3 regions of the Streptomyces sp. NPDC058464 genome follow, and region 1 is predicted to be linked to each of the others. Evidence: riboswitches for the same ligand, from Rfam matches in the RefSeq annotation. Region 1 holds a riboswitch; each other region holds the start of a gene.
What was found. A riboswitch is a leader RNA that binds a small molecule or an ion and turns the genes downstream of it on or off. The one in region 1 is predicted to bind S-adenosylmethionine.
Positions count from the first base shown of each region.

Region 2: linked by a shared signal. The riboswitch ahead of ACFWPQ_RS40510 (aminotransferase class V-fold PLP-dependent enzyme) and the one ahead of ACFWPQ_RS14620 (amino acid ABC transporter permease) in region 1 are both predicted to bind S-adenosylmethionine.
Region 3: linked by a shared signal. The riboswitch ahead of thrC (threonine synthase) and the one ahead of ACFWPQ_RS14620 (amino acid ABC transporter permease) in region 1 are both predicted to bind S-adenosylmethionine.

Region 1 covers NZ_JBHXMA010000009.1:67,869-75,083, forward strand. The annotation lists gene ACFWPQ_RS14595 (aminoglycoside phosphotransferase family protein) at 1-195, shown strand, start outside; gene ACFWPQ_RS14600 (hypothetical protein) at 209-1,021, opposite strand; gene ACFWPQ_RS14605 (hypothetical protein) at 1,112-1,369, opposite strand; gene ACFWPQ_RS14610 (hypothetical protein) at 1,531-1,662, shown strand; gene ACFWPQ_RS14615 (glutathione S-transferase C-terminal domain-containing protein) at 1,805-2,677, shown strand; SAM riboswitch class IV at 2,755-2,878, shown strand; gene ACFWPQ_RS14620 (amino acid ABC transporter permease) at 3,266-4,249, shown strand; gene ACFWPQ_RS14625 (amino acid ABC transporter ATP-binding protein) at 4,246-5,034, shown strand; gene ACFWPQ_RS14630 (ABC transporter substrate-binding protein) at 5,098-6,123, shown strand; gene ACFWPQ_RS14635 (GNAT family N-acetyltransferase) at 6,171-6,995, shown strand; gene ACFWPQ_RS14640 (putative leader peptide) at 7,048-7,143, shown strand; gene ACFWPQ_RS14645 (LLM class flavin-dependent oxidoreductase) at 7,210-7,215, shown strand, end outside.
Region 2 covers NZ_JBHXMA010000042.1:53,369-60,583, reverse strand. The annotation lists gene ACFWPQ_RS40530 (c-type cytochrome) at 1-293, shown strand, start outside; gene ACFWPQ_RS40525 (Rieske 2Fe-2S domain-containing protein) at 290-1,351, shown strand; gene ACFWPQ_RS40520 (cytochrome bc complex cytochrome b subunit) at 1,348-2,985, shown strand; gene trpD (anthranilate phosphoribosyltransferase) at 3,118-4,182, shown strand; SAM riboswitch class IV at 4,353-4,469, shown strand; gene ACFWPQ_RS40510 (aminotransferase class V-fold PLP-dependent enzyme) at 4,641-6,020, shown strand; gene ACFWPQ_RS40505 (hypothetical protein) at 6,147-6,377, opposite strand; gene ACFWPQ_RS40500 (Lrp/AsnC family transcriptional regulator) at 6,401-6,682, opposite strand; gene ACFWPQ_RS40495 (rhomboid family intramembrane serine protease) at 6,679-7,215, opposite strand, start outside.
Region 3 covers NZ_JBHXMA010000013.1:188,085-195,299, forward strand. The annotation lists gene ACFWPQ_RS19565 (NADH:flavin oxidoreductase) at 1-856, opposite strand, end outside; gene groL (chaperonin GroEL) at 1,156-2,778, opposite strand; gene ACFWPQ_RS19575 (cold-shock protein) at 3,127-3,333, opposite strand; gene ACFWPQ_RS19580 (ubiquitin-like small modifier protein 1) at 3,802-4,077, opposite strand; gene thrC (threonine synthase) at 4,121-5,404, opposite strand; SAM riboswitch class I at 5,423-5,584, opposite strand; gene ACFWPQ_RS19590 (glucosyl-3-phosphoglycerate synthase) at 5,742-6,686, shown strand; gene ACFWPQ_RS19595 (trehalose-6-phosphate synthase) at 6,849-7,215, shown strand, end outside.

The DNA of each region.
Region 1 (7,215 bases):
GCGTGGAATCTGCTGCCGGCCGACGCGAGGGAAGCCTTCCGCGAGGCGCTGGACGTGGACGACGCGACCTGGATCCGTGGCCGTGGGCGGACGCTCTCGCAGGCACTGATGGCCCTGCCGTACTACCGGAGGACGAACCCGGCGATGGCCGCCAACGCCCGGCACGTGATCCGGACGGTGCTGGCAGAGGGCTGAGGCCGGACCGGCCCTAGTCGAACTGGCTCGGCAGCGGCGCCGGGGTCTTGCCGGACAGGACCTGTTCGAGGCGCTGTGAGCCGTTCTGCACGGCCAGGGCGGTGCTGTCGTGGTCGACGCCGGAGAGGCCGCCGTTGGTGACCGCAGCCCCTGAGGCGCCGACGCGGAACGCCACGACGTCCAGGGTGGTCGTGGCGGGCTGCCCGTTCGAGGTGCCCTGGACGGTGACCGTGAGCGCCGCCAGCGCGTCGGCCACCTTGGGCGGTTCCTTGTACTCGACGACCTGAACGGTCCGCTTGCTGCCGTCCGAACCGGTGGCCGTGAACTGGTTGCACTTCTCCGGGAGCCCCTTCAGCCAGTCGATGGTGGCGTCCATCTGGGCCTGGCCGTAGTCCCCGACCTGGTACAGCATCCGGGAGTCGTCCGAGGTGAAGCCGCGCAGTCCGGAGGCGCCGGTGGCGCGGCCCAGCAGGGTGTCGGAGTAGAGGCTGTCCAGCAGCCGCTGGCAGTCGGCGGCATCGGCCTTGCCGGTGAGGAAGTCGGCGACGTCGACCTTGCCGACCAGCATCTGGTTGCGCCAGGTGGCGGCGTCGTTGGCCAGCTGCCAGTCGTCCTCGATGTCGGCAGGCGTGATCAGCGCGGCCTGCGCGCCCGCGCCGGTGAGGGCGGGGGTCGCCGACGGGGAGGCGGGGCGCTCGGCGGCGGGGGAGACGGCCGCGGCCTCGGGGGAGCCGCTGTCGCCCGAACAGGCCGCCGCCGTGGCGAACAGGGTCCCCGCCGTCAGGGCCGTGGCGAGAACACGCGCGGGTCGGGACGGACGGTTCATCGCGACTGCCTCCTCGGGAACGCGGTAGGTCCCTCCACGCCACCACCGCCCGTGAGCGCCGACCACTCGCGCGTGCCATTCGGGTGAGTGTCATGATCCGGCCGCCGCGATCCGTACCCGCCGGCTGCCGCAGCGCGGGCACACCGCGTCCGTGAGCGGCGACGGTACGGCCCGGCCGGCCTCGTCGACGTACTCCAGGGTGCTCTGCAGGTCGGGGTCGGCGACCGGGTCGGTGAAGAACACCGCCTGGAAGGTGGCCTCCCAGCCGTGTCCGCACCGACCGCAGTGGAACGCGAAGGTCTCGGGCACGGCGCCGGGCACGGGCCCGGGACCCGGGGGCTCGGTCATCGGTTCCGGCTCCTGTCACTCGGCCTCCGTCACCCAGCGCACCGCCCCTCCCGTCGGGCGGCAAGTCGGGGCCGGGTGTCCCAGGCGTGGACGCCCCCTTGACGCCGGGCGGAGGCCGATCGACACTCCAGATGGGAATCCTAGTGAAAAGGTAGGGAAAGATGGGTCGCCTGCGCACGCTCACCGGCAGACACCGCCGCGAGAGCCCCGCGCCCTGGGCCGGCCCCCTGCTCACCTCCCGCCGCCACATCGACCTGCTGCGGGTGTGCGGCGCCACCGGCCGCAGAGGCTGAGCACCCGATCCCGGCCGTACGGGCCGAGCGCCCGTCCGCCTGGACTCACCAGGACGCACCGGAACCCACTCAGATCCCACTGAACCCACCGACGAACGCTTCCGCCGCGCGTACGTCCGCGCGCCCGCCCCTGGGGAGACGCATGTCCATCGCTCCACTCACCGCCCTGCCCTCCGTCCGCACCGCCCCCGCCTTCCGGGGCCGCATCGGCCGGGACGCGCGCAGCGGCCACTACGCCGTGCCGCGCCGCTACCGGCTCCACCTCTCCACCGCCTGTCCGGACGGCCTCCGCATCGCAGTCGGCCACAGCCTGCTGGCCCTGGACGACTGTTGTCCGGTCACCTTCCTGCCCGCCGTCCCGGACTGTCCCGACGGCAGCCACCCGGCACTGCGCCCGCTGTACGAGGCCAGCGCCCACCACTACTCGGGACCGGCACTCGCGCCGGTGTTCAGCGACGACTGGTCCGGACGGATCGTCAGCACCCACAGCCGGGACATCCTGCGCGACCTGGACCAGCACTTCGGCGACGGCGTCGCCCGGCTCTACCCGTGCGGTGCCGAGGCCGAGATCGAGGCCGTCGAGCGGCTCTGCGCCGAGGACATCGAGCAGGCCGCCCAGCGGGTCGGCCGCGAGGGCGGCGACCCGGAGGCGCTCGAGGTGCTGCTCACCGCCCTGGACGGTCTCGAGCGCCGGCTGACCGGTGTGGAGTTCCTGGTCGGGGGTCAACTCACGGCCGCGGACATCGAGTTGTGGGTGACCCTGGTGCAACTCGACACCGTGCACCGCAACCACCTGGACGCCGCCGCCGTGCACGCCATCGCCGGCCACCCGGTGCTGTGGGCCTACGCCCGGCGGCTGGCCGCCCACCCGGCCTTCGGCGCCCACCTCGACCTCGACGGCATCGCCCGCCGCCACCACGGCCGTTGCCAGGGCCTGGAGGCCGCCGGCGCGGCTGTCCAGATCCTGGACTGGGCGGGTCACGCGGCGGACGCTCCCGGCGTTCCGCGCAGGTGAGAGCGGCCCGAACCGTTTCGCCAGTCGGACAGGCGTTGACATTCGTTCGGGCAACTGCGTTACTTACGGACCAGAACGGTCAAGAGCGTCAGCGTCAAGCCCTGGCTTGCTGACCGGCAACCCTCGCATCGCGGTGGGGTGCCCCAGGTGACGACCGGACCGACGACGTTTCGGCAAGCGACGATTCGGTAAGCGCGAGGCCCCCCGGGGCCGGCACGACAGTGACAGGTGACGGACATGTACGCAGCTTCCAGGACGGCCCAGCGCCGCGCCGAGGGCTGCGTACGCCCGTACCCGAGCCCGCTCGTCGCCGACCGCGCCGTCGACCTGCTCCGTGTCAACAGCGCCCTGTGTAGCGCGTGTACCGCACCGGGCTGTGCCCGCTGTCGGGTCTGACCAGGCCTTTCCGCCGGTTTCCCGCAGCTCCGCACCCCAGCGTCCCCGTCGAGACACCGGCCGCCCGGTGTGCCGCCGTCCGCCCAGCCCCCGTGCCCGCGCGCCCCCGCGCACCGCGCCGTGCCCGAACACGGCCCGGTGCGCGGCCTCCGCCGTGGGACACGTGGGCGTCCGACTCCGCCGGAGCCCGCCATGAGTGAACCCCCAGGCGCCACGATCGCCGCCCCCGAGGCGCCCCCTGCAGCCGATGAACCGTCAAAGCCCCTCGCCGCACAGCGAGTTCTCCCGCTGCGCAGGCCCGGACGATGGATAGCCACCGCCGTCGTCCTGGTCCTCGTCGTCCAGTTCGCCCATGGACTGGCGACCAACCCCTTCTACCAGTGGGACCGTTTCGGCTACTGGTTCCTGCGGCCGACCATCCTCGACGGACTGGTCATCACCCTCGAAGTCGCCGCCTACAGCGCGGTGTTGGGCCTCCTCGGCGGAATCCTGCTCGCCCTGGCCCGGCTCTCCAGGAGCCCGGTGCTGCGCGCGGTCAGCTGGACGTACGTCTGGGCGCTGCGCTCCATACCGCTCATCGTGGTCCTGCTCTTCCTCTACAACTTCAGCGCCCTGTACAAGACGTTGAGCATCGGAGTCCCCTTCGGGCCGGCCTTCTTCTCCTTCGACGAGTCGAAGCTCGCCACCGACATGGTCGTCGCCGTCATCGGCCTCAGCCTCAACGAGGCCGCCTACGCCGCCGAGGTGGTCCGCGGCGGCATCCTCTCCGTGGACCAGGGCCAGCACGAGGCGGCCGCCGCACTCGGCCTGCCCAAGGGCTACCAGTTCCGGAAGATCGTGTTCCCGCAGGCGCTCAGGTCGATCACCCCGAACTACGTCAACCAGCTGATCGGCCTGATCAAGAGCACCTCGCTGGTCTTCTACGTCTCCCTGCTCGACCTGTTCGGCTCCGCGCAGAGCATGGGCTCCACCTACCCCGGCGACATCGTGCCGCTGCTCCTGGTGGTGACCGTCTGGTACCTGATCCTGACCAGCGTCGTCTCCGTGATCCAGTTCTACGTCGAGCGGTACTACGCCCGGGGCGCCACCCGCACGCTGCCGCCGACCCCCCTGCAGAAACTGCGCACCGGTCTCACCGACCTGCGCGCCCGCATCCGCCGGGAGGCCGCGGTATGACCATCACCGACACCCTGGAGACGGCCCCGGCCGCCCTTGAGATCAACGGCGTCCACAAGTGGTACGGCACCCACCGCGTCCTGGACGGCATCGACCTGACCATCCGCCCCGGCGAGGTCACCGTCGTCCTCGGCCCGTCCGGCTCCGGCAAGTCCACTCTCCTGAGGGTCATCAACCACCTGGAGAAGCCCGAGATCGGCCATGTCAGCATCAACGGCGAGCCGATCGGCGTGAAGCGGCAGGGCGACCGGCTGAAGGAGCTGAGTGAGCGCGCCATCCTGGCCCAGCGCGGCCGGATCGGCTTCGTCTTCCAGAACTTCAACCTCTTCCCGCACCTCACCGTGCTGGAGAACGTGGCCGCCGCCCCGGTCGCCACCGGAAAGCTCGGCAAGCCGGAGGCCCAGGCCCTGGCCAAGGAACTCCTGGAGCGGGTCGGTCTCGGCGAGCGTATCGGCGCCTACCCCCGCCAGCTCTCCGGCGGCCAGCAGCAGCGGGTGGCCATCGCCCGCGCCCTCGCCCTGCGCCCCGGCGTGATCCTCTTCGACGAGCCGACCTCCGCCCTGGACCCCGAACTCGTCGGTGAGGTCCTCGCCGTCATCAAGGACCTGGCGACCAGCGGCACCACCCTCGTCATCGTCACCCACGAGATCGGCTTCGCCCGCGAGATCGCCGACCGTGTCGTCTTCATCGACGGCGGCCGGATCGTCGAGCAGGGCCCGCCCTCCCAGGTGCTCGACAAGCCGCAGCACGAGCGGACCAGGGACTTCCTCAGCAAGGTCCTCTGAACCGCCGTACCCCCAGATCTCCCCCCACGTCTCTCTCATCTCACCCAGTCACAAAGGACGACCATGCCTGCCCACTTCACCCGACGCAGCCTGATACGCGGCATCACCGCGGCGACCGCGGTCGCCTCCCTCGCCACCGGGCTCGCCGCCTGCGGGGGCGACAGCGACGCGGCCACCACCACCTCCGCCGCCAAGACCGGCGAGGTCGTCGTAGGACAGGTCTCCAACGGCGCCGCCACCCAGACCACGATCAAGGTCTCCGAGGTCAAGTCCATCAGCGCCGAACTGCCCGACTCCGTCAAGAAGAGCGGCAAGCTCGTCATCGGCGAGGGCGCCCTGCCCGCCGGGTTCCCGCCGCTGGCCTACGTCGGCAGCGACCAGAAGACCCTCACCGGCTCCGAGCCCGACCTCGGCCGCCTGGTCGCCGCGGTCTTCGGCCTCAAGCCCGAGATCCAGAACGCCACCTGGGAGAACATGTTCGTCGGCATCGACAGCGGCAAGGTCGACGTGGCCTTCTCCAACGTCACCGACACCGAGGAGCGCAAGAAGAAGTACGAGTTCGCCTCCTACCGGCAGGACAACCTCGCCTTCACCGTCCCGAAGAAGAGCACCTGGAACTTCGACGGCGACTACGAGAACCTCGCCGGCAAGACCGTCTCCGTGAGCGCCGGCACCAACCAGGAGAAGATCCTCCTGGAGTGGAAGAAGAAGCTGGAGAGCGAGGGCAAGAAGCTCACCGTCAAGTACTTCCAGGACAGCAACAGCGTCTACCTGGCCCTGTCCAGCGGCAAGATCGACGCCTACCTCGGCCCCAACCCCGGCATCGCGTACCACAACAAGCAGACCGAGAACACGCCCAACGCCACCCGCACCGCGGGCACCTACTCCGGCGCGGGCGCCAGCCTCCAGGGCCTGATCGCGGCCACCGCAAAGAAGGACAGCGGCCTCGCCAAGCCCCTTGCCGACGCCATCAACTACCTGATCGAGAACGGCCAGTACGCCCAGTGGCTCAAGGCCTACAACCTCTCCAACGAGGCCGTCGCCAAGTCCGAGGTGAACCCGCCCGGGCTGCCGCTCGACAACTCCTGATCCCTGTCGAAGAGCAGACCTGCTGGTTGAGAAAGGACTTCGCCTCCGTGACTCTGCACACCGGCCTTCGCGGAGGCGGAGCCCCTCCCGCTCCGTGCACGTCCCCGCTCGACAACGCCGTCTGGTCGGCCCTCGCCGGCCCGCACGCCCACCTCGCCGAGCGAAGCGAGATGGGGGTCCCCCCGGCCGAAGGCTGGGGGAGGGTCGGCCGGGCGGCCCGCTATCCCGACGACGTCTATGCCTACGCCGCCCTCGCCGACCCCTCGGACCCGGCCGCCTGGGCCGACCTGCGCACGCTCGTCGGCCCGGGAACGACCGTGAAGATCAAGCCGGTCGAGGCGGCACCGCCCGGCTGGGAGGTGGTCGGCGGTGGGACGGGCGTCCAGTTCGTGGACACGGCGCTCCGGGCCGAGCCCGCCCCCGAGGCAGAACGGCTCGGGCCGGGCGACGTGCCCGAGATGCTGGACCTGGTCGCCCGCACCGAGCCCGGCCCGTTCCGCACCCGGACCGTCGAGATGGGCACCTATCTCGGCATCCGGCAACGCGGCCGGCTGATCGCCATGGCGGGCGAGCGAAGCGAGATGGGGGTCCCCCCGGCCGAAGGCTGGGGGAGATTGCGGCTGCCCGGCTGGACGGAGATCAGCGCCGTCTGCACCGACCCGGAGCACCGGGGCCGGGGCCTGGCCACCCGCCTGATCCGCGCGGTCGCCGCCGGGATCCGGCGACGCGGCGACACCCCGTTCCTGCACGCGGCCCCGGGCAACGCCAACGCGATCCGGCTCTACGAGTCGATCGGCTTCACCGAGCGGCTGCGCGGTCGCACCCTGCTGCTGCGCAGCCCGGGAACAACCACGGAAACCGGTCTGTTGTGACTCACGACGAGATGTACGCGGAGCAGGCCGGAAGAGCGGGGAGGTGCGGGACATGACACGTGTCCCCAGCCCCAGCCGCCGTACCGTCCTGCACTCCCGGCCGCACATCGACCTCCAGCGCGTGGCCGGCGCGCTCTGTTGTTCCTGACCAGTCGTCCCCGCAGCGCCCCCGTCTCCGGCGCGCCCTCGTACGGACCCTCAGGAAGGCACCCCTGTGTCC
Region 2 (7,215 bases), on a different contig from region 1:
TCGCGCCGGACCTCAAGGGCGTCGACCCGAAGCACATCTACGAGGCCATGCAGACGGGCCCGCAGAACATGCCGTCCTTCCCCGACACCACGCTGACGGAGAAGAACAAGAAGGACATCATCGCGTACCTGAACGCGGTCAACAGCAGCAACACGGAGAACCCCGGCGGTCTCGACCTGGGCGGCCTCGGGCCGGTCAGCGAGGGTCTGTTCGCGTGGATCTTCGGTCTCGGTGCACTGATCGCGGTCGCCGTCTGGGTCGCCGCTCGGACCGCAAAGGCCAAGAAGTCATGAGTAGCCAAGACATTCCAGAAGAGAACCTGCCCGCTGAGCAGGACCACCACGCGCACGGCGCGGTGAGCGTCGCGGACGAGAAGGACCCCTTCTCGGACCCGGGTCTGCCGCCCCACGAGCACCGGATCCAGGACATCGACGAGCGGGCCGCCAAGCGGTCCGAGCGCGTCGTGGCCATGCTGTTCACGGTGTCGATGCTGGCCACGGTCGGCTTCATCGCCTCCTATGTGACGATCCCGAAAGACAAGTCGATCTTCGTCTTCCCGATCGGTCACATCAGCGCGCTGAACTTCGCGCTGGGCCTGACCCTCGGTGCGGCGCTGTTCTGCATCGGCGCGGGCGCGGTCCACTGGGCCCGCACCCTGATGTCCGACGTGGAGGTCGCCGACGAGCGGCACGCCATCTCGGCCGAGCCGGAGGTCAAGGCCAAGGTCCTGGCCGACTTCAAGCAGGGTGCCAAGGAGTCGGCGATCGGCCGGCGCAAGCTGATCCGCACCACCATGTTCGGCGCGCTGACCCTGGTCCCGCTCTCCGGTGTCGTGCTGCTGCGCGACCTCGGCCCGCTGCCCGGCACCTCGCTGCGCCACACGGCGTGGTCGAAGGGCAAGCTGCTCGTCAACATGAACACCAACGAGCCGCTGCGTCCCTCCGACGTCGCCGTCGGCTCGCTGACCTTCGCCAAGCCCGAGGGCGTCGAGGAGTCCCAGGAGGACTTCCAGAACGTGATGGCGAAGGCGGCCCTGATGATCATCCGGCTGCAGCCGGACAACATCAAGGACAAGCGCGAGCTGGAGTGGTCGCACGAGGGCATCGTCGCCTACTCGAAGATCTGCACCCACGTCGGTTGCCCGATCTCCCTGTACGAGCAGCAGACCCACCACGTGCTCTGCCCGTGCCACCAGTCCACCTTCGACCTCTCCGACGGTGCCCGAGTGATCTTCGGCCCGGCCGGTCACGCCCTTCCGCAGCTGCGCATCGGTGTGAGCGAGGAGGGCTACCTCCAGGCGCTCGGCGACTTCGAGGAGCCCGTCGGTCCTGCATTCTGGGAGCGCGGATGAGCACTTCAGAGACCACAGAGTCCCGCGAGCGCGGGAAGGCGCCGGCCGGCGAGCGTGTCGCCGACTGGGCCGACGGACGGCTCGGGATCTACTCCCTGGCCAAGTCCAACATGCGCAAGATCTTCCCCGACCACTGGTCGTTCATGTTGGGCGAAGTGTGCCTGTACAGCTTCATCATCATCATCCTGACGGGTGTGTACCTGACGCTGTTCTTCCACCCGTCGATGAACGAGGTGGTGTACCACGGCAGCTACGTCCCGCTCCAGGGACAGCTGATGTCCGAGGCGTTCAACTCGACCCTGCACATCTCCTTCGACGTGCGCGGTGGTCTGCTCATCCGGCAGATCCACCACTGGGCCGCGCTGATCTTCCTCGCCGGCATGTTCGTGCACATGATGCGCGTGTTCTTCACCGGCGCGTTCCGCAAGCCGCGTGAGATCAACTGGCTGTTCGGCTTCCTGCTGTTCGTCCTCGGCATGTTCACCGGCTTCACCGGTTACTCGCTCCCGGACGACCTGCTCTCCGGCACCGGTGTCCGCTTCACCGAGGGCGCGATCCTGTCGATGCCGATCGTCGGCACGTACATCTCGTACTTCCTCTTCGGCGGCGAGTTCCCCGGCCACGACTTCGTGGCGCGGTTCTACTCGATCCACATCCTGCTGCTGCCGGGCATCATGCTCGGCCTGGTGGTGGGCCACCTGATCCTGGTCTTCTACCACAAGCACACGCAGTTCGCGGGTCCCGGAAAGTCCGAGAAGAACGTCGTCGGCATGCCGCTGCTGCCGGTCTACATGGCCAAGGCCGGAGGCTTCTTCTTCCTGGTCTTCGGTGTCATCGCGGCCATCGCGGCGACCACCCAGATCAACCCGATCTGGGCCATGGGCCCCTACCGTCCGGACCAGGTGTCCACCGGCGCCCAGCCCGACTGGTACATGGGCTTCGCCGAGGGTCTGATCCGCTACATGCCCGGCTGGGAGATCAACTTCTGGGGCCACACCCTGGTCCTCGGCGTCTTCATCCCGCTGGTCCTGTTCGGTCTGGTGCTGGGCGCGATCGCGCTCTACCCGTTCATCGAGTCCTGGGTCACCGGGGACAAGAGCGAGCACCACATCCTGGACCGCCCGCGCAACGCCCCGACCCGTACCGGGTTCGGCGTCGCCTGGGTGACCGTGTACATGATCGGCCTGATCGGTGGTGGCAACGACCTCATCGCCACCCACTTCCACCTGTCGATCAACGACGTGACCTGGTTCGTCCGGATCTTCTTCTTCGCCGGACCGGTGATCGCGTTCATCGTCACCAAGCGGATCTGCCTCGGCCTGCAGCGCCGGGACCGCGAGAAGGTGCTGCACGGTCGCGAGACCGGCATCATCAAGCGGCTGCCGCACGGTGAGTTCATCGAGGTCCACGAGCCGCTCTCGCAGGAGCAGCTGCACACCCTCACCGCGCACCACCAGTACGAGCCGGCCCAGGTCGGCCCGGCGGTCGACGAGAACGGTGTCGAACGCAAGATCAAGGGGTCCGAGAAGCTCCGCGCCAAGCTGAGCAGCGCCTACTACGGCGAGGACAACCAGATCCCGAAGCCGACCGTCGAGGAGTACAAGGAGATCACGAGCGGCCACGGCCACCACTGATCCACCGCGTCGCCACGCCACAGCCGAAGGGCCCCCGTCCGTACCCCGGACGGGGGCCCTTCGCGGTGCCCGGAGCTGGATAGGGTAGGCCGTGAGACCTTCATTTCGCGTACGACGATCAGGAGCGGCCTTATGAGCGCTGTGACCCCCGCTGGAGGCGACACCGCGGCGGGCCGTTCCTGGCCCGACGTACTGAACGCGCTGCTGTACGGGCAGGACCAGAGCGCCGAGGCGACGGCCTGGGCGATGGACCAGATCATGCGCGGCCAGGCCACCGACGCCCAGATCGCGGGCTTCGTCGTCGCCCTGCGCGCCAAGGGCGAGACGGTCGAGGAGATCAACGGCCTCGTCCGCACGATGTACGAGCACGCCAACGTCATCGAGGTGCCGGGCCGCACCGTCGACATCGTCGGGACCGGCGGGGACGGCGCGAAGACGGTGAACATCTCCACGATGTCGGCGCTGGTGGTGGCCGGCACCGGGGCGAAGGTCGTCAAGCACGGCAACCGCGCGGCCTCCTCCGCGTCCGGTGCCTCCGACGTCCTGGAGAAGCTGGGCGTCAACCTCGACCTGACCCCGCAGCGGGTCGCCGAGGTCGCCGAGGAGGCCGGCATCACCTTCTGCTTCGCCATCAAGTTCCACCCGGCGCTGCGCCACGCGGGCGCCGCCCGCGGCCAGCTGGGCATCCGCACGGTGTTCAACATCCTCGGCCCGCTGACCAACCCCGCGAAGGTCCGGGCCCAGGCGGTCGGCGTCGCGGACCCGCGCATGGCCCCCGTGGTCGCGGCGGTCTTCGCGGAGCGCGGCAACTCCGCCCTGGTCTTCCGCGGCGACGACGGCCTCGACGAGCTGACGACGACCGCCACGTCCCACGTCTGGATCGTCCGCGACGGCAAGGTCACGGAGGAGTCCTTCGACCCCCGTGACGTCGGCATCGACCTGGTCCCCGTGGAGGCGCTGCGCGGCGGCGACCCGTCGTACAACGCGGAGGTCGCCCGCAGGCTGCTGGACGGCGAGCAGGGGCCGGTACGGGACGCGGTGCTGCTGAACTCGGCGGCCGCCCTGGTGGCCCTGGACCCGGGCGCCGGGACGCTCGCCGAGCAACTCCGGGCGGGCATGGACAAGGCTGCGGAGTCGATCGACTCGGGCGCGGCCAAGCGGGCGCTGGAGCGCTGGGCGGCGGCGACGAACAGGTAGGGGCGGCGCGGTCAGGTGGCCGAGGCGCGGTTCGGCATCGCCGGACCGCGCCGTCGCGCAACCACACACGGCCTTCCCGGCGGTGCCGGACCGGCGTCGGGTCCTGGCGGTGTCCCGTCATCCGGACAGGAGTTGCGCGTCGGCGATCACTTCACCTACGTTTCTTTCCAGGTCATGAGTGACAGTCATGAGGCCCCGGCCGACTGTCCGGCAACCCTCCGTCCGTGGCGGGGTGCCCCGGGTGAAGACCAGGCCGTGGGCAGCGAGGTCCACGGCAAGCGCGGACCCCTCGTACACCAGGGGTCCTGGTCGTCGAGGAGTCTCCCGTGAGCAAGCGAATGCGATAGGGCCGCAGAGCCCCGCCTCCGCATCCCCTTTTCCTTTTTCTCCGTGCTGGAGCCGCGCTCGTCCGCGCGCTCGCACGGCGATTCCGCCTTGCCTCTCACGGGAGTTCCGCCATGTCCGTCTCCACCGTTGCCTCCGCCCAGTCCGTTTGTGCCCCTCTGCCCGTTCTTGGCGGGGATGTCACCGTCCCGCTGGTCACCGGTGGCGAGGTCGCCTACGCCGCCCTCGACTACGCGGCGAGCGCCCCCGCCCTGCAGCGGGTCTGGGACGACGTGGCGGCGTACGCGCCCTACTACGGCAGCGTCCACCGCGGCGCCGGCTACCTCTCCCAGCTCTCGACCGACCTCTTCGAGAACGCCCGGACGACCGTCGCCGAGTTCCTCGACTGCCGCCCCGACGACCAGCTGGTCTTCACCCGCTCGACGACGGACTCCCTGAACCTCCTGGCCCGCGCCCTCCCCGCCGGCTGCCAGGTCTTCGTCTTCGAGACCGAGCACCACGCGAGCCTGCTCCCCTGGAAGGACGCCCGGGTCACCTACCTCGACGCGCCCCGCACCCCGCGGCAGGCCGTCGAGACCCTGGAGCGCGCCCTCGCCGACCGCACCGTGTCCGACAAGGAGGGCCACGGCCCGGCCCTGGTCTGCGTCACCGGTGCCTCCAACGTCACCGGCGAGCTGTGGCCGGTCCGCGAGCTGGCGGCCGCCGCGCACGCGCACGGCGCCCGGATCGTCCTGGACGCCGCCCAGCTGGCCCCGCACCACCCCGTGTCCGTCCGGGACCTGGACGTCGACTGGGTCGCCTTCTCCGGCCACAAGCTGTACGCCCCCTTCGGCTCCGGCGTCCTCGCCGGCCGCGCCGACTGGCTGCAGGCGGCCGAGCCCTACCTCGCGGGCGGCGGCGCCAGCCGCAAGGTCACCCGGCGCGAGGACGGCGGAGTGGCCGTGGAGTGGCACGAGAGCGCGGCGCGGCACGAGGCGGGCTCCCCGAACGTCATCGGCGCCTACTCCATCGCCTCCGCCTGCAAGGCGCTCACCGAGGCCGGCTTCGACACGCTGGTCGCCCGCGAGCGGTACCTGATCGAGAAGGTGCGGGCGGGGCTGGCCGAGGTCCCCGAGGTCCGGGTCCTCTCCCTCTTCGGCGACGACGCCCCCCGCGTCGGCGTGATCAGCTTCGTGGTGGACGGCTGGAACAGCTCCCACTTCGCCGCCGCCCTCTCCGCCGAGCACGGCATCGGCGTCCGCGACGGCCTCTTCTGCGCCCACCCGCTGGTCAGGACGCTGCTGGGGTCCGACCCGCAGACCCAGGGCGAGTGCGGGGCACCGGAGGCGGCACCGGGCGAGAAGTCCCTCAACGCCATCCGCGTGAGCTTCGGCGCTGGGACGCCGGACGAGCATGTCGAGCGCTTCGTGACGGCGGTACGGGAACTGGTGGCCGACGGCGCGAAGTGGTCGTACCGCACGGAGGACGGCCGTTGCGTCCCGGCGGCCGGCTGACCGCCTCCGCGCGGGGGATCACCCGCAGTTCGTGTTGCTCCTGCCGCTGGTCACGGCTCCGATGCTGCCGCTCCAGGAGACGCATTCACCGGAGGCGTGGGACGTAGACGGGGCCTCCCCATGTCGTCACGTCGTCCTCGCACTTCGAGTGGACACTGCTGCCGGCGGCCTGCAGGTGCTCGCAGAGACGGTGCCCACCGAGCCGACGGGTGCCGAGTTCACGACGCCGTACCCGGAGCCGCAGCCGCCGTTGTACGTCGCGGCGGCGGCGCCGGGCGCGAGGGCCACGGTGGCCGCGACCGTGGCTGCGGCGACCCCGAGTGTCGAGAGGGTGCGGGCGATCAGGAGCCGGGTCAAGGGGGCCTGCCGGGCCCCCTGTGTCAGCTGTCCAGCCCGATCGCGAACGCCGCCTCCAGGTCGTGCTGGGAGTACGTGCGGAACGCGACGTGCGTGTCCGTGGCCTCCACGCCGGGGATCTTGCTGATGGAGCCGGGGATGACCTCGGCCAGGTCCTCGTGCTGCTTGACGCGGACCATGGCGATCAGGTCGTAGGTACCGGTGACGGAGAAGACCTCGCTGACGCTGTCCAGCGCGGCGATCCGTTCCGCGATCTCGGGGATCCGGTCCACGCTGGTCTTGATGAGGACGATCGCGGTGATCACGGCTGGTTCTCTCCCTCGGGTGCCGGAGCTGGGGCGACCTTCACTTTAGTCCTACGGCCGTACCGCACCCACGCGTAACCGAACCCGAGCCCGAAGCCGATCAGGTGGGCCAGGTAGGCCACGCCGGGGCCGGAGGGGGCCTCGTTCAGGGCCAGCCACTGCAGGGCCGCCCAGAAGGGGAGGACCACCCAGGCCGGGAAGCGGAGCGGGAGGAAGAAGAGGAAGGGCAGGAGACTGGTCACGCGGGCGCTGGGGAACAGGTACAGGAACGCGCCGAGGACTCCCGAGATCGCCCCGGACGCCCCCACCAGCGACTGCGGGGACGTGGCGTTGGCGGCCGCGTACCCGAGCAGCGCGAGGTAGCCGCAGCCCAGGTAGAAGAGGGTGAACTCCACGCGGCCCATCCGTTCCTCGGTCATCGCCCCGAAGACGAAGAGGAAGAGCATGTTGCCGAGCAGGTGCACCCAGCTGCCGTGGATGAACAGCGCCGTGGCCGGGGTGAGCGCCTCCCGCGCCGGACCGTCGAACAGGTC
Region 3 (7,215 bases), on a different contig from region 1:
GGTTCAGGTCGGAGCCCTCGAACTCGGGGAGCCAGTAGCGGCGGGTGGAGGCGTGGAAGACGTCGACGCCGGCGGCGGCCAGCGGGGTGAGGATCGCCTCCAGCTCCTCGGGGGTCTCCGCGAGGCGCGCGTCGTAGTTGTCGGACTTCCACTGCGAGTAGCGGAGGATGATCGGGAACTCCGGGGAGACCGCCGCGCGTACGGCGGCCACGACCTCCGCCGCGAACTTCGTACGGGCGACCGGGTCGCCGCCGTACGCGTCGGTGCGGCGGTTGGTGCCCGCCCACAGGAACTGGTCGAGCAGGTAGCCGTGGGCGCCGTGCAGCTCGACGCCGTCGAAGCCGATGCGCTCGGCGGCGGCCGCGGCCTCGGCGAACGCGCCGATGACGTCGTCCAGGTCCTGCTGGGTCATCGCCTTGCCCTCGCCCTCGGCGCCGTCCAGGCGGATGCCGGAGGGACCGACGGCCGGGGCGTCCGCGTACGGCGCCTGGCCCTGCTTGCGGACCATGCCGATGTGCCAGAGCTGCGGGACGATCGTGCCGCCGGCCGCGTGCACCCCCTCGGCCACCTTCGCCCAGCCCGCCAGCTGCTCCTCGCCGTGGAACCGCGGGACACGGCTGCTACCTCCGGCCGAGTCGTGGCCGACGTACGTCCCCTCGGTGACGATCAGACCGACACCGGCGGCGGCCCGGCGGGAGTAGTACGAGACCACGTCCTCACCGGGAACGCCGCCGGGGCTGAACTGGCGGGTCATCGGCGCCATCACGATCCGGTTGGGGACCGTGAGCCCGTTCAGGGCGATGGGACGGGAGAGGATCTCGGCCGCGCGGGAGGCGGGGGGCGTGGTGACGGTCACGTGGGGGGCTCCTCGTGGGTAGGTCGTATACCGACCGGTCGAAGTACTGGCCGATCGCATACCGAAGGTCGTATACCAGACGGTATGTGCACGCGCATCGAGTGCACGTCTGTGCACAACGACCTGCCCGGTCGTGCGCATTCCCGGTCCCGTGCAAGTGCGGTGTGACCCCGGACACGGGGGGACACGGGGGGACACGGGGGGAACGCGGGGGGGGCGCGTACGACGAAGGGCGGCACTCCCTGTCGAACAGGGAGTGCCGCCCTCGGTGCTGCGTCGGAGCTGCCGAGCCGTCAGGCTCAGAAGTCCATGTCACCGCCCGGCATGCCGCCCGGAGCGGCCGCGGCGGCCTTCTCCGGCTTGTCGGCGATGACGGCCTCGGTGGTGAGGAACAGCGCGGCGATGGAGGCGGCGTTCTGCAGGGCAGAGCGCGTCACCTTCGCCGGGTCGATGATGCCCTCGGCGATCAGGTCGACGTACTCGCCGGTCGCGGCGTTGAGGCCGTGACCCGGGGTGAGGTTGCGGACCTTCTCCACCACGACGCCGCCTTCGAGGCCGGCGTTGACGGCGATCTGCTTCAGCGGGGCCTCGAGGGCGAGCTTCACGGCCTGTGCGCCGGTCGCCTCGTCACCCTCCAGCTCCAGCTTCTCGAACACCTGGGAGGCCTGCAGCAGGGCCACGCCACCACCGGCGACGATGCCCTCCTCGACGGCCGCCTTGGCGTTGCGCACGGCGTCCTCGATGCGGTGCTTGCGCTCCTTGAGCTCGACCTCGGTCGCGGCACCGGCCTTGATGACGGCGACGCCACCGGCGAGCTTGGCCAGGCGCTCCTGGAGCTTCTCGCGGTCGTAGTCCGAGTCGGACTGCTCGATCTCGGCGCGGATCTGGTTGACCCGGCCGGCGACCTGGTCGGACGAGCCGGCGCCGTCGACGATGGTGGTCTCGTCCTTGGTGATGACCACCTTGCGGGCCTTGCCCAGCAGGTCGAGGGTCGTGTTCTCGAGCTTGAGACCGACCTCCTCGGAGATGACCTCGCCGCCGGTGAGGATGGCGATGTCGTTCAGCATCGCCTTGCGGCGGTCGCCGAAGCCCGGGGCCTTGACCGCGACGGACTTGAAGGTGCCGCGGATCTTGTTGACGACCAGGGTCGACAGGGCCTCGCCCTCGACGTCCTCGGCGATGATCAGCAGCGGCTTGCCCGACTGCATGACCTTCTCCAGGAGCGGGAGCAGGTCCTTGACGGAGCCGATCTTCGAGTTGGCGATCAGGATGTACGGGTCGTCGAGGGACGCCTCCATACGCTCCATGTCGGTGGCGAAGTACGCCGAGATGTAGCCCTTGTCGAAGCGCATACCCTCGGTGAGCTCCAGCTCCAGACCGAAGGTCTGGGACTCCTCGACGGTGATGACGCCTTCCTTGCCGACCTTGTCCATGGCCTCGGCGATGAGCTCGCCGATCTGGGTGTCGGCGGCGGAGATGGAGGCCGTGGAGGCGATCTGCTCCTTGGTCTCGACGTCCTTCGCCTGCTCCAGCAGGGCACCGGAGACGGCCTCGACGGCCTTCTCGATACCGCGCTTCAGGGCCATCGGGTTGGCACCGGCGGCGACGTTGCGCAGGCCTTCCTTGACCAGGGCCTGGGCGAGCACGGTCGCGGTGGTCGTACCGTCGCCGGCGACGTCGTCCGTCTTCTTGGCGACTTCCTTGACCAGCTCGGCGCCGATCTTCTCGTACGGGTCCTCCAGCTCGATCTCCTTGGCGATGGACACACCATCGTTGGTGATCGTGGGGGCGCCCCACTTCTTCTCAAGGACGACGTTGCGGCCCTTGGGGCCGAGGGTGACCTTGACGGCGTCGGCGAGCTGGTTCATACCGCGCTCAAGGCCGCGCCGCGCCTCCTCGTCGAACGCGATGATCTTGGCCATGTGAAGTGGTCCCTCCAGGACTGGGGGTGAGTCTTCGGACCGCGCCCGCGCCCGCGACGGACGGCTCGCCGACCCGTGGGTTCCTTGCCCCACCCGGCCTGCGGGCCTCACCGACCCGGTCCTTCGTTGTCACTCTCACCTTCAGAGTGCTAACGCCAATGATTAGCACTCGGCATGGTCGAGTGCAAGCGCCTCTCGCACTCCGGCAGGACCTCCGGGCGCGCCGCAGCCGGGCCTCCGGGCCCGCCGGGACGGGACCCCGGGCACGCTGAAGGGCTCGCACCCGGCGGGTGCGAGCCCTTCAGCAGAAGAACGGAAGAACGTCGCTGCAGTCAGTCGGCGCGTGCTTCAGCTGGTCGCGAGCCGGACCATGTCCGCCTGCGGCCCCTTCTGGCCCTGCGAGATCTCGAAATCGACCCGCTGACCCTCTTCCAGGGTGCGGTAGCCGTCCATCTGAATCGCGCTGTAGTGGACGAAAACATCCGCACCACCGTCGACCGCGATGAAGCCGTACCCCTTCTCCGCGTTGAACCACTTGACGGTGCCCTGAGCCATGCCTAACTCCCCTATTACTGGCCCTTGCACAGATCCACACTTCGCGGATCCGGGTCAGACCTCACCCCCCATTGGTTGGGGGCGTGCGCCGGAACGCGTCGACCGCGGCTGAATGTATCTGTCCAACTGCCGTCTGCAACAGGTCAATCGGACGAGAATTCTGGACGGAAGGGGTCCGGAATGTAGCAAGAATTCGGCCGAATTCAGGGCAAGTCGGGCCCCATAAAGGCCGCAAAAGCCGCATATAACCCGCACACTTTGGCTACTTCTTGTCGGGCTCGCGGTATCGAATACGGGGCCCCCGACCTGGAGATCGGGACCGCGTTCCCCAACTGTACCGCGCTCAACCACACAGAATTGCCCCCTCCGCTTCTCTCACGGAGGGGGCAATCAGATGAACAGTCGGTGATCGGCGTTACCGAAGGTAATGTTCGGTCATTCGATCAGCCTGTCAAGCAGACCGGCAGGTCAGCCACCGGCGACGGCCGGGATGATGGAGACACCCGCCCCGTCCGGGGTGGCGGTCTCCAGGCCCTGCTCGAACCGCACGTCGTCGTCATTGACGTACACATTGACGAACCGGCGCAGCTTGCCCTGGTCGTCGAGAACGCGCGCGGAGATGCCGGTGTGGTTCTTCTCCAGGTCGGAGATGACCTCGCCGAGCGTGGCGCCTTCGGCGGCGACTTCGGCCTGACCGCCGGTGTAGGCGCGCAGGATGGTGGGGATGCGAACGGTGACGCTCACGTTTTTACCTCCGGTCTGGGCAACGCCCTATTTCTCGGGGGACTCAGGCGAGCCCGGCCTCATGGAAAGACTCCAGATTCGGGCGAATGGTCGCCGTGAGCCCGGTGCCCGCCACCGCGTCCAGCGTCTTCAGTCCATCACCGGTGTTGAGTACAACGACCGACTTCGCCGGATCAATCAACCCATTCTCAATGAGCTTCTTGGTGACTCCAACCGTCACTCCGCCGGCGGTTTCCGCGAAGATTCCCTCGGTGCGCGCAAGCAGCTTGATCGCGTCGACGACCTGCTCGTCGTTCACGTCCTCCACGGCACCGCCGGTGCGGCGCGCGATGTCGAGGACGTACGGGCCGTCGGCCGGGTTGCCGATGGCGAGGGACTTGGCGATGGTGTTCGGCTTCTGCGGGCGGACCACGTCGTGGCCCTCCTTGTAGGCCACCGACACCGGCGAGCACCCCTCGGCCTGGGCACCGAAGATCTTGTACGGCTTGTCCTCGACGAGACCGAGCTTGATCAGCTCCTGCAGACCCTTGTCGATCTTCGTGAGCTGCGAGCCGGAGGCGATCGGGATGACCAGCTGGTCCGGGATCTGCCAGCCGAGCTGCTCGCAGATCTCGTACGCCAGGGTCTTGGAGCCCTCCGCGTAGTAGGGCCGCAGGTTGACGTTGACGAAGCCCCAGCCCTCGCCGGCCGGGTCGCCGATCAGCTCGGAGCAGAAACGGTTCACGTCGTCGTAGTTGCCCTCGATGCCGACGAGCTCGCCGCCGTAGATCGCGGCCATGACGACCTTGCCCTGCTCCAGGTCGTGCGGGATGAACACGCAGGAGCGGAAGCCGGCCCGGGCGGCGGCGGCACCGACCGCGCCGGCCAGGTTGCCGGTGGAGGAGCAGGAGAGGGTGGTGTAGCCGAAGGCACGGGCGGCCTCGACGGCCTGGGCGACGACGCGGTCCTTGAAGGAGTGCGTCGGGTTGCCGGAGTCGTCCTTCACGTACAGGCCGCCGGTGACGCCCAGCTCCTTGGCCAGGTTGTCGGCCTTGACGAGCTTGGTCCAGCCGGGGTTGATGTTCGGCTTGGTGGCCACGTCCGCGGGGACGGGCAGCAGCGGCGCGTAGCGCCAGATGTTCGCGGGACCCGCTTCGATCTGCTTGCGGAGCTCCTCGGTTTCGTAGGCCGAGAAGTCGTACGCGATCTCCAGCGGGCCGAAACACTCCTCGCAGGCGAACACCGGGCCGAGCGGCACCCGGTGACCGCACTCGCGGCAGCTCAGGGCAGCGGCGGGGCCGAGGTCTACGGTGGAATCGGTGGTGCTTGCAACAGTCTGCACAGCCATGTGAGGCGAGGCCCTTTCTCCTCATCTTCCTCACGACGCATTTCGCCGTGAGACGGATTTGGCACCTTCCCTAGCCGGGAGCCTCGCGAGCGATCGACACTGATCGGCGATCTACGAGAACCGACTGGAGGGTTGCCGGGGCTTCAACGGGCCGTTTCCCTCTGCCCCTCTGGATGAGCGGTATGTGGTTGTCAACGCCGGGTGACCCCAGGACATGCGATGGTCATCGGCGTTGTTCAAGACTGTAACCGAAGGCCAGGACAGTTGAGAGAGTCGTCCGAACCGCGAGATGGATCACACCTCGTCGTGTGACCGTGACAGTGAGGAGCCGCTGACCGTGCTGGAAGAAGCCGAGCGCTGGCTGGCCACCCGCTCCTGGTCCGTAACCGACCGCCCCCTGCACAAGATCATGGCCGCCAAACGGTCCTCCGGGCAGACGGTCAGCGTCGTGCTGCCCGCGCTCAACGAGGAGGAGACCGTCGGCGACATCGTCGCGATCATCCGCCACGACCTCATGCAGCAGGTGCCGCTCGTCGACGAGATCGTGGTCGTCGACTCCGGCTCCACCGACCGCACGGCGGCCGTCGCCGCGGCGGCCGGCGCCCGTGTCGTGCACCGCGACGAGATCCTGCCCCGCATCCCGGCCGTCCCCGGCAAGGGCGAGGTGCTGTGGCGCTCGCTGCTCGTCACCTCGGGGGACGTCGTCTGCTTCATCGACGCCGACCTGCGGGACTTCTCCTCCGACTTCGTCACCGGCATCGTCGGCCCGCTCCTCACCGACCCGGACGTGGACCTGGTCAAGGCGATGTACGACCGCCCGCTCGGCGGCGCCGCCGGACAGGGCGGCCGGGTCACCGAGCTGATGGCCCGCCCGCTGCTGAACATGCACTGGCCGCAGCTGGCCGGTTTCGTGCAGCCGCTCGGCGGCGAGTACGCGGCCCGCCGCTCGCTCCTCGAACAGCTCCCCTTCCCGGTCGGCTACGGCGTGGAGCTGGGCATGCTGGTCGACGCCCTGCACCTGGTGGGGCTCAACGCGCTGGCGCAGGTCGACGTGGGGGTCCGCAAGCACCGCCACCAGGACGGCCAGGCCCTCGGCCGGATGTCCGCCGCGATCTACCGCACGGCCCAGCTGCGACTGGCCCGCGGCCACCTGATCCGCCCTTCCCTCACCCAGTTCGAACGGGGCGAGGACGGCTTCGAACCGCGCACGTACTCCGTGGACACGGAGGAGCGGCCGCCGATGGCGGAGATCGCGGAGTACGCCGAACGCAAGGTGGCGTGACGCCTAAGTACCGGCCGCGCACCGGGTGGCGTGACGCCTTCGTACCGGCCGCGCACCCGGTGGCGCGACTTCGCCGTACGGCCGTATACGGCGGCGCGTCGGGCGCGGCCGTACGTTTGAGCGTTTACGGGCCGGGCTAGGTTGTGGCGTATGGCTTCCCCCATGGCTTCCACCGGCGGTGCCGAGGTGCTGGTCGCCTCGAACCGCGGCCCGGTCTCGTACGACCTGCGCGAGGACGGTTCGCTGCACGCCAAACGGGGCGGCGGCGGACTGGTCTCGGGACTGTCGGCCATCGGCCCTGACGCGAACGCGGTGTGGGTGTGCGCCGCGCTGGGCGACGGCGACCGGGAGGCGGTGCGGCGGGCCGGGGGCGGCCGGCTGCCGGCCGGGGACAGCGGCGGGCAGCAGGTCCGGATGCTCGACATCGACGCGGACGTGTTCTCCGACGCGTACAACGGCATCGCGAACTCGGTCCTCTGGTTCGTCCACCACATGCTCTACCAGACCCCGCTGGAGCCGGTCTTCGACG